2 regions of the Bulleidia sp. HCP3S3_C9 genome follow, and region 2 is predicted to be linked to the other one. Evidence: predicted binding sites of a transcription regulator. Region 2 holds the regulator's gene; the other holds the start of a gene.
What was found. Region 2 encodes HrcA, which represses chaperone genes, less so after heat shock. Its sites were predicted from a motif close to TTTTAGCACTNNNNNNNNNNNAGTGCTAAAA; they were not measured.
Positions count from the first base shown of each region.

Region 1: a site for HrcA is predicted at 5,842-5,872, ahead of ACTND6_RS09660 (co-chaperone GroES). Genes of this name have one in related genera too.

Region 1 covers NZ_JBQHWJ010000063.1:2,184-9,703, forward strand. Annotated here, with positions in the region: gene ACTND6_RS09630 (hypothetical protein) at 1-611, opposite strand, end outside; T-box leader at 778-994, shown strand; gene ACTND6_RS09635 (transporter substrate-binding domain-containing protein) at 1,088-1,876, shown strand; gene ACTND6_RS09640 (amino acid ABC transporter permease) at 1,898-2,581, shown strand; gene ACTND6_RS09645 (amino acid ABC transporter ATP-binding protein) at 2,574-3,305, shown strand; gene ACTND6_RS09650 (NifB/NifX family molybdenum-iron cluster-binding protein) at 3,384-3,788, opposite strand; gene groL (chaperonin GroEL) at 3,859-5,469, opposite strand; gene ACTND6_RS09660 (co-chaperone GroES) at 5,488-5,775, opposite strand; gene ACTND6_RS09665 (glycosyltransferase family 39 protein) at 5,939-7,520, shown strand, end outside.
Region 2 covers NZ_JBQHWJ010000027.1:4,975-12,494, reverse strand. Annotated here, with positions in the region: gene ACTND6_RS06190 (MBL fold metallo-hydrolase) at 23-640, shown strand; gene rnjA (ribonuclease J1) at 662-2,476, opposite strand; gene def (peptide deformylase) at 2,568-3,134, opposite strand; gene ACTND6_RS06175 (FtsW/RodA/SpoVE family cell cycle protein) at 3,201-4,421, shown strand; gene rsmD (16S rRNA (guanine(966)-N(2))-methyltransferase RsmD) at 4,418-4,972, shown strand; gene hrcA (heat-inducible transcriptional repressor HrcA) at 5,109-6,137, shown strand; gene grpE (nucleotide exchange factor GrpE) at 6,130-6,699, shown strand; gene dnaK (molecular chaperone DnaK) at 6,718-7,520, shown strand, end outside.

The DNA.
Region 1 (7,520 bases), on a different contig from region 2:
GAATAAAAGATAGAAGAAACAATCAATGTAAAGCGGAACCATGGATTTCCAATTTCAAAGCTGTCAATCATGTTCAAACACAGCATTGCAGACATCATCGTCGCAAATAACGCTAATGTTAGTGCACCCTTTTCAAAGTTTCCCTCAAACAGCCAAATCGCAAAACTCCCAAACATTTCATAGCCTTGCAGACGATTATTTTCAAGCATGATGGATTGTGAATTCATATTATTTGCCATCAGCAGCAATTCTCTATCATTCCCAACTGCCAGATTTGTTTTACAAATATAGAACAAACCAAACATCATACTTCCAGCCAGCAATACATAAATAATCCGCCCACGAACAATTGAAGAAGCAATTCCTTTCAGATTCGAAAGTACGCAGACAATCGCAAAAATCAAAACAAGAAATGTACTTCCTTTGATCCATCCAAATGGTCCTCCTAGACAAAGTCTAGGCAAATACAAGATCTCCAATAGAGAAAATAAGATTGCTGCACCAATAGGTGAAGCAAATCCACTTCTTTTAATATGGAATATTTTTAAAAAACTATGTCCCGCACCTTCTGCAAGCAGCACAAAGATACAAGCAATTACAAATGGCATCATTTTAACAACCTCACCGTACTATTATACTTCATATTTGTGCGTTGCCAAAATATCATACAGTTTCTTAACATGTTCTTAATGATTATTAAGGATTTGCCGCACAATCTTTTTCTTTGCTTTTTCGAAATATCTTCTTGCAACATTTTAGAAAGAAGATATACTAATTGCATAAACGGTGAAGAGAAGTAGTACTGAAAGGATGCTTGCACAGAGAGATATCGTCTGGTGAAAGATATTGAAGCGAGTTTCAGGAACGTGTCTTGGAGTTATTCAGTCGAAGATTGCTGAGGCTGAATCGTAAACTTGCGTTAAGAGTTAGAGGTGTCATCTGTAAAGGTACAGATGGAAATTTGGTGGTACCGCGTTTATATAACGTCCAATTTTTTTGATTGGACGTTTTTTTGATGAAAAGAAAACGACGACGAATTCACTGATTGAATTTACGAATGCATAAATAGAAAGAAGAGGAAAAAAACATGAAAAAATTAATGACAACAGTTTTAGCAACAACATTACTAACACTTACTGGATGTTCTTCATCCACATCTGCAAATAGTTCCACAACTGCAGATAATGGTAACGCAACAGTCATCACTGTTGGTATCTCCCCTGACTATGCTCCATATGAATCAGAAAATACAAATGGAGATATCATTGGATTTGATCCAGACATGTGTGCTTTGTTTGAACAGTACCTAACAGACCAGGAAGGCACACCTTACAAAATTGAATTAAAAAAGATGGACTTTGATAACATCGTTACACAGCTGCAAGGTGATCAGATTGACTTAGGTATCTCAGGCTTCACATATGCTGAAGATAGAAAAGTAGAATGGTCTGAACCTTATCTTGGTTCTTCTCAGGTAGCAGTATTGCCAAAAGGATCTTCTATTGCATCTTTAGATGATTTAAAAGGAAAGAAGATTGCCGTACAGACAGGTTCTACTGGTGAAGAAGCAGCAAAAGAAATTGAAGGTGCTGATGTTACTGGATTAAAGAATGCACAGGATATTATGAATGCACTAAGTGCAAATCAGTACGACGCTGCAGTTGTTGATCTGGGCGTTGCGAAAAACTATGTTTCTAACGGAACATTCACAATGCTTGATGACAGCCTTGTAGATGAACAGAACTATGTCATCGCAAAACTCGGAAATACAGAAATTATTGATAAGATCAATAAATGCATCGAAACACTTTTAGCAAGTGATGAATATCAGACACTCTGTGATAAGTATGGTCTAACACCACTTGAAACAAAATAAGGAGTGAGGGAAAGTATAAATATGTTTGTCGCATTTCAAGAAGTCTTTACTTTAGCCAATATTCTGTATCTAGCCAAAGGAGCGTTGTTGTCGATAGGCATCGCAGCACTTTCCCTTTTATTTGGCTTGATCCTTGGAACACTTGGCGCTACAGGAAAAAGAAGTAAACATGCATTGCCAAGAGATATTGCCAATGTATATGTCACGATTATTCGTGGTACACCATTGTTATTACAGATTTTGATCATCTTCTCTGTCATTCCTTCTATGTATACAGCGATTACAGGAAAGATTCTAAGAATTGATCCATTACTTATTGGCGTACTTGCCATGAGTATTAACTCAGGTGCCTACCAGACAGAATTGATTCGTTCAGGTGTCAACGCTGTAGACAAAGGTCAGTGGGAAGCCTGCGAAACACTTGGATTATCCAACTGGAAAACATTAAAGCTTGTCATTCTTCCACAGGCGTTCAAGCGTATCGTACCACCACTCATTTCTGAATTTATTACACTGATTAAAGATAGTTCATTGATCAGCTGTATTGGTGCAGTAGAACTGTTAAAGGGGGCACAGATCATCGGTGCACAATATTTCGATGTCATGTCGCCTTACATGTTAGCCGCAATTTTCTATCTTGTGATGACATGTGTTGTATCTATGATTGGAATGAAAGTTGAAAAGAGGTTATCTGTCAGTGATTAAAGTTGAAAATGTATGTAAGAATTTTAATAAGACACATGCTTTACATAACGTGTCATTAGAGGTAAACCAGGGAGATATCATCTCACTGATCGGACCTAGCGGTTCAGGAAAAAGTACACTGTTAAGATGCATCCATGGTCTAGAAACAATTGATTCTGGAAAAATCTATCTCGATGGAGAACTCATGGATCGTAATAACGAAAAGAAGTTTAGAGAACAAAGAAATAAAATGGGATTTGTTTTCCAGCACTTTAACTTATTTCCAAATATGACAGTTCTTGAAAACTGCAAGCTTGCACAAGTAGAAGTACTTCATAAATCTGATGCAGAAGCAGAAACAGTTGCATTAGAATATCTTGATAAAGTTGGCTTGAAAGAAAAAAGAGACAGCTACCCTAACAACCTCTCTGGCGGTCAGAAGCAGAGAGTCGCAATTGCTAGAGCACTATGCATGTCTCCAGATATCATGCTGTTTGATGAACCGACAAGTGCATTAGATCCAGAAATGATCAAAGAAGTACTGGATGTAATGAAAGATCTTGGAAAACAAGGCATGACAATGGTCGTTGTCACACACGAAATGGGCTTTGCGAGAAAAGTAGGAACAAGAGTTGTATTTTTGGATCAGGGTGAAATTATTGAAGAAAATACTGCTGAAGAATTCTTCTCTAATCCACAGTCTGATCGTGCAAAAGATTTCTTATCTAAAGTATTCTATGACTGAAGAAACTTGTATATGCAGGTTTCTTTTTTGCATATAAAAAGCTGTGTTGACTTATTACAAGTTAGCACAGCTTATTTTTTAGCTTAAATGATGATTTCCACTGCATCCTTGATGATCACAAGAACAATCATGTTCTTCACACGCGTGATCATGATGAGAACACTGTGCATTTGGATCATATTCCAATGAACCATTTAAATACTGTTCAACAGCTGCATCAGCATCTCCACTGACACCACCAAACAACGTAATATTCATTGAACGCAATGCATTCTGTGCACCCATACCAATACCGCCACAGATGAGAACATTCACACCTTCAATCATAAGAAACATCGCCAATGCACCATGTCCCTGTCCGTTTGTATCTACAATTCTTGAAGATACTACTTTGTTATCTTGAATATCATAAACTTTAAACTGTTGTGTATGACCAAAGTGCTGGAAGATCTGACCATCTTCATATGTTACCGCAATTTTCATTTCATTCTTCTCCTATACCCAGACAGTATTGTAACACAAAAGGAAGCCTGTTTTAGACTTCCCATGTTTTTTAATATTGAGGCATTGCAGGGGCAGCTGCTTCCTTGGCAGGAATATCTGCAACTGCAGCTTCTGTTGTAATGAATAAGCCAGAAATACTTGCGGCATTCAATAAAGCAGAACGTGTTACCTTTGTAGGATCAATAATACCCTTGGCAAACATATCGACCCATTCACCATTCTTAGCATTGAAGCCAATGTTTTCTTCCTGCATTAACTGTTTTTCTAGAATTTCATTTCCATCATAGCCAGCATTTTCAGCAATCTGCATGATAGGATACTTCAAAGCATCTAGAACAACATTAATACCTCTTTGTACATCAATTGTTTCATCCTTTAATGTATCCTTGACAGCCTTTAAAGCAGTAATCAATGCAAGACCACCACCAGTCACAACACCTTCACTGACTGCAGCCTTAGTAGCATTCAAAGCATCTTCAATTCTTAGCTTCTTGTCTTTCAGTTCTGTTTCAGTTGTAGCACCAACCTTGATCAAAGCGACACCATTTGTAAGCTTGCCAAGTCTTTCCTGAAGCTTCTTCTTATCGTAATCACTCTTTGTGTTTTCGATTTCTTTCTTGATTCCTTCAACTCTTTCAGCAACAACACCAGCATCACCATTGCCATCAATGATTGTTGTCTTATCCTTGCCAACGATAACCTTCTTAGCAGAACCAAGATCTTCAACCTTCATATCCTGTAAGTTCATGTTGAGATCCTTTGCATAGAAGTTTGCACCTGTCATAGCAGCAATATCAGCTAACTGGTTCTTAGCATTGTCACCAAATCCAGGAGCCTTTGTCGCAACAACATTGAATGTTCCACGCAGCTTGTTGATGATCAAAGTAGACATCACTTCATTATCAAAGTCATCCGCAATAATCATCAAAGCCTTGTTAGACTTTACAACTTCTTCAAGAACTGGAAGAATTTCCTGAATTGTATTGACCTTCTGATCTGTTACCATGATCAATGGATTTTCAAGTGTGACTTCATTCTTATCATGGTCTGTTACCATATAAGGAGAAACATAACCCTTGTCATACTGCATACCTTCTGTCATTTCTAATGAAGTTTCAAAAGATCTGGATTCATCAACATTGATAACACCGTCATTGCCAACCTTTTCCATAGCTTCAGCAATGATAGAACCAATTTCTTCACTGCCGCTGGAAATTGTAGCAATATTCTTTACATCATCATTTGTTGTAACCTGATGACTTTCTTCAAGAAGCTTTTCAGCAACCGCATGTGCTGCCTTTTCAATACCTTCTCTCATCAATACTGGGTTTGCACCCTTATCTACTGCCTTCAGACCACTTGTAATCATAGCCTGTGTCAGGATTGTAGCTGTTGTTGTACCATCACCAGCAAGTTCATTTGTATTATTTGCGGCTTCATATACAAGCTTTGCACCCATATTTTCAAACTTGTCTTCAAGTTCAATTTCCTTAGCAATTGTTACGCCATCATTTGTGATAACTGGAGAACCATAGCTCTTTTCAAGAACAACGTTTCTTCCTTTTGGACCTAATGTAACCTTTACCGCATCAGCGAGCTTATTGACACCATCGAGCATTCCATCTCTAGCGTCTTTTGCATATCTAATTTCCTTAGCCATAAATCATTACCTTCTTTCTTATTCAACAACTGCGAGAATATCTTCAGCCTTGATAATGAGATATTCCTTGCCAGCATCTTTTACTTCTGTTCCAGAATACTTTTTGTAGATAACATGCTGAGAAACCTGTAAATTAATTGGTGTAATTTCACCCTTGTCATTTGTTTTACCTGGACCAACAGCGACTACAATACCGTGACTTGGTTCATCTTTTGCTTCTTTTGTTGTAAGAATGATTCCACTTTGTGTTTTTTCTTCTTCTTTTACTTTTTCTAATACTACGTAATCATGTAATGGTTTTAACATACAATTACCTCCATTTTTTCTTAGCACTCACTCATTAGGATTGCTAACAATAGTTATTATAGTCACAAATAGCACTGAGTCAAGATGAGTGCTAAAATAATTTTAATAATTTCAAACATTTTACAAATCCTCATTCATACCATATCCGTGCTAGAATAAATACATGAAAAATTTAAGTTTAGAATATTTCAATGATGCAGCATTATTACCAGTTGCATTATTATGTTTTCTTTTCAGCACTGTTATCTGGATTTGTTTTTACTTCATCAAAGAAAACAAAACACAAAAAGAAACAAACAAAGAAGTTCCCGTCCTATCGTTTGTTCATTCAACAAAAACATATCCATCTTACAGAAAAAAAGATATTCGTAATACTATATGGATTACAGGAATTTACGCAATCATTTCTTTCTACCAGCTTGGCTCTCTGACATTTCCAATAACAACATGGCAACCATCCAAAACAGGACAGGATATTGTCTTCGAGCTAAAAACAGATACAAACTTTGATGCAATCTATACAATCTATGGTGAAGGAGATAACAACTCCAATCCAGATACATATCAATTAGGCACAGAAGGCATACAAATCTATGGATCCAATGATCATCATTCATGGGATCTTATCACAACATTGAAAAAAGGATCTATTTATCAGTATCAGATCATTGAAGGAAACTGGAAATATAAATATGTATGGCTGAAAAGTACAAACAAAAATAACTCTTTAACAGAAATTGGTCTAAGAAGTACTTCACATACATCCTTTGTTCCATTGAGCATTGAAATGGATGGGCAAAAAGACAGCCAATATCCTGCTACTTTATTAATTGATGAACAGGATAAGCTTGTATTACATCCAACATATTATGATCAGTCTTACTTTGATGAAATCTATCATCCAAGAAATGCATGGGAAATTGCCAATGGACAAGACATGTACGCTACTGTTCATCCACTGTTTGGCACAAATACGATGGCATTATTTATTAAACTGTTTGGAATGTCTCCATTTGTATGGAGACTTCCTGGTGCTTTGTTTGGGGTATTTATGATTCCACTCATGTATGGCATTGCTAGAAGATTATTTCATAAAACATCCATTGCAACAATTGCATCGATTCTATTAGCGTTTGATTTCATGCATTTAACAACTTCAAGAATTGGAACACTGGAACCATTCAGCATCTTCTGGATTATGGTGATGTTCTATTACATGATTCGTTACATTCAGATGAGCTGGTATGATACAACATTCTTCAAACAGTTGAAATACTTAGCACTCTGTGGAATCACAATGGGAATTGCGATCGCCACAAAATGGACTGCATGCTATTCTGCAGTTGGCTTAGCCATTCTATTATTCTCATATTTCTTCATTCAATATTCAGATTATCAGAAAGCAAAAAAACATTTAAAGAATGCACATCTTGTACCAAGTGAAGAAACATTCGCTGCACATATTACAGAAGTGTTTCCAAAACGCTTTGCAATCACAATTGGATTATGTTTTATTTTCTTTATCTTTATTCCAATCATCATTTACGCAATTTCATATATTCCTGATCGTGTATGGAAAAACGATGGATGGTCTTTCATGAATGTATGGAAACAGTGTGAATACATGTTTCAATATCATTCTTCATTAAATGCAACACATCCATATTCCAGTACATGGAAGCAATGGCTTTTAGATCTTAGACCAATCTGGTACTACAACGGATATGATGCCAATAACAGTCAGC
Region 2 (7,520 bases):
TTATGAAAAGGAGATACCTATTATGAAAATTACGTATTATGGACATTCTTGTTTTCTTGTTGAAGAAAATAATTCACGTATCTTATTTGATCCGTATGAAGATGGCAGTGTACCGGGATTCACATTACCAAAAGATATACGTGTAGATGCAGTATATTGTTCCCATGAACATGCTGATCATAATGCAGCACATCTTGTTCATTCAGAAAACAAAGAACCATTTCCAAAAGAATTGATTATTGTTCCACATGATCATCATGATGGAAAAAAACGCGGAATGAATCGCATTACAGTTTTAAATATTCATGGGATACGCCTTGCACATTTAGGAGATATTGGAAGGCTTCCAACAAAAGAAGAATATGAAGAATTAAAAGTTGATATCTTACTGATTCCTTGTGGTGGACATTATACGATCAATTCTATAGAAGCAAAAGAAATCATTGAAACAGTGAATGCTGGTTTAACGATCCTCATGCATTATAGAAACGGAAATCAAGGGTATGATGTTTTAGAAGATATTCATGACATCATGCAGAATACAATACCATCGATAAAGCAAATTGCATCCAGTACATTGGATATTAATCAACATCTATTAGACAGTCATTCCATCATTACACTGCTACCAAAGCAATAAAAAAACCGGAAATTCCGGTTTTTATTTACGTCTTGTAGAAGCTTGTCTTGCCTTCATCTTTGCCTGTATTTCTTCCATGGCTGCTTTTTGATTTAAGATGATAGGAATGACAATTGGATTACGATTTGTTTTCTTGTAGAGATATGGTTCTAAAGAAGAACGAATGCAATTCTTTAATTCACCAAATGTTGTTCTTTGCTGCATCTTTTTCTTTAATGCATCATAAACAATCAATTCTGCTTCTTTTAACAATGTCTGTGATTCTTTGATGTATACAAATCCACGAGAAACAATATTTGGTCTGCATAGGATCTTATTGTATCTAGAATCAATTGTTACGATAACAGCGACAAGACCATTTTCAGCTAAGATACGACGATCTTTAATAACAGATGTACTTAAGCCTGAGGCATCATTTCCATCAACATAGATGGCATCTGTCTGAATACGTTCCTTTGCTTCAAATACTTCTTCATTTCTCAATACAAGCACGTCACCATTCGCACATACAAAGCAGTTCTCTTTTGGAATGCCCGTTGTCATAGCAGTCTGAGAGTGCTGAACAAGCATTTTATATTCACCATGATTAGGCATAAAGTATTTAGGCTTGATCAGATTTAACATTAATTTCTGTTCTTCCTGTGGTGCGTGACCTGTTGTATGGAAGGATGTCAGAGGGGAGTTTGTAATAACGTTCGCTCCAACTCTTGTCAGCTGGTTGATGACACCGCCAACAGATACCGCATTGCCAGGAATAGGGTTAGATGAGAACAATACAGTATCACCAGGTAAAATCTTAATGAAACGATGTGTTCCATTTGCAATTCTACTTAATGCTGCCATTGGCTCACCTTGAGAACCCGTGCACATAATACAGATTCGATTTGCTGGAAGTGTATTTAATTCATTGCCTGTAATAAAAGAGGAATCAGGGATATTGATATATCCAAGCCTTCTTCCGATATCCAGTACATTTTCCATACTTCTTCCGAATACCGCAACTTTACGATTACATGCAACTGCAGCTTCAAGAATCTGTGCCAAACGGTATGTATTAGATGCGAATGTAGAAACAATCATTCTGCCTGGTGTCTTTGCCATCTGTTCGTTGATTGCCTGTGCAACTTTACCTTCAGAAATAGACCATCCAGGAACAGAAGAGTTTGTAGAGTCACTCATTAATAAAGTGACACCAATCTGTCCGATATAAGCCATTTTCTGATAGTCAGAGTTCTTTCCAATAGGTGTCAAATCAAATTTGAAGTCACCAGTTTCAAAAATTCTGCCATTTGGTGTATTGATGAAAATTCCATAAGAATCAGGGATGGAATGGACAGTATCTACAAAACCAATAGAAAAATATTTTGTTCTGATTCTACTTTCTTCAGAATTGATTTCACGAATCTTTACACTTCTTAAGAGGTGATGTTCATCTAGTTTTTTTTCAATCAACGCTTTAGCGAATGGACCAGCCCAGATTTCCTTGATGCGAACCTGTTTTAAGAAGAAAGGCAATCCACCAATATGATCTTCATGACCGTGTGTAATGACCAATGCTTTGATCTTTGACTGGTTCTGCTGAAGATATGTAAAATCTGGAATGACATAGTCTACGCCTAATAAGTCACTGTCTGGGAAAATAACACCACAGTCAATGATGATGATTTCGTCATCATGTTCAACGCAGTACATATTTTTGCCAACTTCACCAAGTCCACCCATAGCATAGACAAGAGTATCTGTTTTGTGATCAATAACCACTTCTTTTTGTTCCGCTATTTCATCATAACGAACATTATGACGTGCAGTTTTTCTTTTTGTCTTTACTTCACTCATTATTATCTCCAATATTATAAAAAAACTTAAAAATGTTCTAACGGCGTAACCATTATAACATTTTTTGTAACGTATTCGATAGTGAATTCAATTAGATTACAAGAGCACCTTCAACTTCTTTGAAAGGATCTTTCTTGTTGATGTGATCATAGAATAAAATGCCTGAAAAATGATCAATTTCATGTTGCAGAACAATTGCAAGATATCCTCTGGCACGAATTGTAATATCCTTATTTGTACATAGATCAAATGCCTTGACTGTAATTCTTGCACTTCTAACAACATAGCCATCATGTTGATTTACAACAGACAAACATCCTTCACCAGAATGCAGGTATGCTTTCTGTACAGAAGAAGAAACAATTCTAGGATTAACAAGCATATATTCAAAGTGTTCAGGTTCACCATTTTTATCCAGGTCATCAACAACGACAGCTGTCATCTGTTTTTTGATGCCAACCTGAATCGCACTGATTCCAACCGCAGGTCTAAGATTCATCTTTTCTGCTTTTTCTTCATCTGTGCTGTCTTTGACATATTGCAGCATTTCTCTCAGGAGTGTTTCATCTTCCTTTGATAGTGGTAATGTAACGATTTCACTCTTTTCACGAATGATCGGATCTGTATCTTTCACAATAGTATCATTATTTATTAACATAAAAAACCTCTCTAGTATTCTAATCATATGCGATAAAAAAGTCAAAATGATGATACAATATTTTGCATGACAACAAATAAAAAAAAGTGGAAATTAAAAGAAGGATTATTTTCTTTTTTAATGAGTGGTGGAAGTGACTTGCCAATTCACTTGGCAATGGTAGCACTGATCATCTATGGAACATTAATGATTGGCTCTGCCTCTATGGGTTTAGCAGTCAAAGATACGACATATTTAGTGAAAACAGTTGTGAAACAGATTATATTTGTTATTTTTGGCTATTTTGGAATGTGTAAATTTTCAAACTGGTTTCGACTTGATAAATTAAAAAAATCATCGTTTTCCTGGTGCATTATATTTATGGAAGCATTACTTGTTTCTTGTATTTTCTTTAAAGCTTCAGGCGGTGCACATGCCTGGATCCGTATTCCTTTTCCAGGATTAGAGATATCAATTCAGCCAAGTGAATTTGCTAAAATTGTATCTATATTAATTATTGCGGCATATCTAGGTGATGTAAAAAAAACATATCCAAATGCAAAAAAATTGTTATTAAGACCATTATTGTTTATTGGAATCTATTTATTAACGATTGTATTTCTGCAGCATGACTTTGGAAGTATGGCAGTTAACTTTTTGATTGTGTGTGTCTGCTTATTGCTTCCCAATCATCCGCAATTAAAAAAATTTCAGGGCGGATTAAAAATATGCTTCTGTGTTACGGTTGCTGTAGCTGTATTTATTCTTTCTCCTCAGGGTGTAAAGTTTATTGAACATTTGCCAATGCTTTCGACATATCAAATCAATCGATTTCTTTCAGCTGTCAATCCATTTGAAGATATTTATGGATCCAGCTATCAGATTGTAAAAGGACTTGTTTCATTTGTTGATGGTGGTTTATTTGGGGTTGGATTTGGTAATTCTGTTAGAAAATATACAGATTTCCCAGCCGCAAATACTGACTTTATTCTTTCAATTCTTGTAGAAGAATGTGGTTTTATTGGCTTTCTTGCGTTAATTGGTTTGTATAGTGTCATTATTTTCAGACTGTTGAACTATGCCAATAAAATAAAAAATGAAAAAGCAAAGATCATACTTGTTGGTACAGCGATGTATTTTGTTGTCCATTGCTTCTTTAATATTGGTGGTGTTACGGGTATGATTCCTTTGACAGGTGTTCCTTTGCTGCTGATTTCATCTGGTGGATCATCTACGTTATCAATTATGTTCTGTGTAGGAATTGCACAGGCCGTCATTTCACAATACAACAGAAAGGAGATCGAATGAGAATTATTGCAGGAGAATTTGCTTCTAGAAGACTGGAAACAAAAAAAGGGAACGCAACTAGACCAACTTTAGATAAAGTAAAGGAAGCTGTCTTTTCGTCGCTGGGTGGATACTTTGATGGTGGAAATGTATTGGATCTCTATGCAGGGAGTGGTGCTGTTGGCTTAGAAGCACTTTCTAGAGGTATGGACAATGCATACTTTTCTGATAATGATCGTATTGCCTGTTCTGTCATTAGAAATAACATTGCTTCTTTAAAGGTAGAAGATAGAACGAAAGTGTATCCGATTGCAGACATGAAGATGCTTTCTAGAATGAAAGAAGAAGGAAAGAAATTCCGTTTGATCTATTTGGATCCACCATATGCAAAACAGAAAAATTTAGAAGTCATGCAGTATATTGATGACAATAATTTGTTAGATGAGAATGGTGTTGTTGTGATAGAATCCTTGCAGGAAGAAAACTATCACGTAGATACATTTCAACATTTTCACTACCATAAGGAATCTGTCTATGGAATCATGAAAATTACATATTACAAGCACAATTAAGTCCGGAAATATCTGGATTTTTTTGTTTGAAAAAAGAATTGAAAGAATTTAGCACTCAAATCTTGACTCTGCTAATTTAAAGGTATACTATACTAGCAGGCACGAAGAAAGAGTGCTAAAAAAGGAGGTGTATGGAATGCTGACGCCAAGAAGAATTGAAATATTCAAGGCTGTTGTGGATGACTTCATTCAAAACGCTGAACCAGTTGGCTCGAAAACATTACAGACAAGATATCATCTGCCATACTCCAGTGCTACGATCCGTAATGATCTGCAGGCACTTGAAGAAATGGGATATCTTGAAAAAACACATACATCTTCAGGAAGAGTTCCTTCAACAATGGGTTATAAATTCTATTGCGAAAATCTACTGAGCGAATCTTCACTGGATAAGAAAATGGAAGTCGCAATTAGAAATGCATTTGAAACAAGTAACCTGAATGTTGAAGATGCAATTCAACAAAGCTGTCAGATCTTAAGTGATATGACAAATATGACAAGCGGTGCAATTGGTCCGGATGCTTCTTCACAAAGACTGGAACATATTAAATTGTTCCCAATTGATGAAAGAAATGCGGTATGCGTCTTTATTACAGATTCAGGCCATACAGAAACAAAGAATTTTCACTTTGATGAAGATATTCCATTCAAGGATATTGAAACATGCACGGATATTCTGAATCAAAAACTCAAAGGTACGCCAATCACAGATTTAGCAGAAAAGATGGAATCCATCAAGCCAGATCTCGGCAGTGTCGTACAGCGTCATGAAATGTTATTTACAGCTTTTGTAAAAGCATTTGTCAAGTTTGCTTCTGATAATGTCTACTTCTCTGGAAAAGATCGTATGTTATATCAGCCGGAGTTTGAAGATATTAACAAGCTGAAAAAAATGATGACAATGTTCAATGATGCATCGGTATGGAAAAAGATGAATACCAATGAAAATGCGGTGGCTGTATCTACAAGAAGCGGTGCAGAATTGACATGGTATAACGATTTGGCAGTCGTTAGAAGCAAGTTTAAAGTCAATGGTGACGAAACTGGTGAATTCATGGTTATTGGGCCTAGCAGAATGAATTATGACAAAGTTGTCAGCATGGTTGAATATGCGGCAAGAATGATAGAAAAAATGTATAAAACTGGAGGTGATGATAGTGAATAAAGACGAAAAGAAAGTTGAAGAAAAGGACGAGGCTGTCGTCGCTGAAGAAACAGAAGAAAACGTTGAAACAGAAAAAACAGAAGAAACAAAAGAAACAAGCGAAGATGTGATTGCTTCATTAAATGAAGCAATCAAAAAGAAAGATGAAGAAATCGCAAAACTCAAAAATGCGTATGCTATGGCTTATGCAGATACAGAAAATACAAGAAAGAGACTGATGAACGAATATGAACAGAAACAGAAGTATCATATTCAGTCATTCGCAAAAGAAGTATTACCTGTATTGGATAACTGCGAAAGAGCATTGGCACAGGCAACACAGGATGAAGCGTATCGTAAAGGTGTAGAAATGATCTACAACCAGCTGAAGACTTGCCTTGAAAAAGAAGGCGTTACAGAAATCGAAGCACTTGGACAGCCATTCGATGGTAACTGGCATCAGGCTTTAATGACAGAAGCTAAAGAAGGTGTAGAACCAGGAATGGTAACAGAAGTACTGCAAAAAGGATATAAATTGAAAGACCGCATCTTAAGAGCGGCTATGGTAAAGGTTAGCGAATAACCGGGAGGTAATAAGAATATGAGTAAGATTATTGGTATTGACTTAGGTACTACAAACAGCTGCGTAGCAGTTATGGAAGGCAAGGAAGCAAAGGTAATTGCTAACCCTGAAGGTAATAGAACAACTCCTTCTGTTGTAGCTTTTAAAAATGGTGAAAGAATTGTTGGTGATGCTGCAAAAAGACAGCTGATCACAAACAAGAACACAGTTTATTCTGTAAAGCGTTTAATGGGTACAGACAAGAAAGTTGAACTTGAAGGAAAGCAGTATACACCACAGGAAGTATCCGCTATGATCCTTTCTTACTTGAAGGATTATGCTGAAGCATATCTTGGTGAAAAGGTAGACAAGGCTGTAATTACAGTTCCTGCATACTTCAACGACGCACAGCGTCAGGCAACAAAGGATGCAGGTAAGATTGCTGGATTAGAAGTTGAAAGAATTATCAATGAACCAACAGCATCTGCATTAGCATTTGGACTTGATAAGGATCAGAATACTGAACACAAGATTCTTGTATACGATCTTGGTGGTGGTACATTCGATGTATCTATTCTTGATATCGCAGATGGTACATTTGAAGTATTATCTACAGCAGGTGATACACATCTTGGTGGTGATGACTTTGATGAAAAGATCATTGACTGGTTAGCTGATAACTTCAAGAAAGAACATAACATCGATCTTAAGGCTGACAAGATGGCTTTACAGAGATTGAAGGAAGCAAGTGAAAAGGCTAAGAAGGATCTATCTGGAACAGTTCAGACACAGATTTCCTTACCATTCATTTCTGCAGGTCCTGAAGGTCCATTACACTTAGA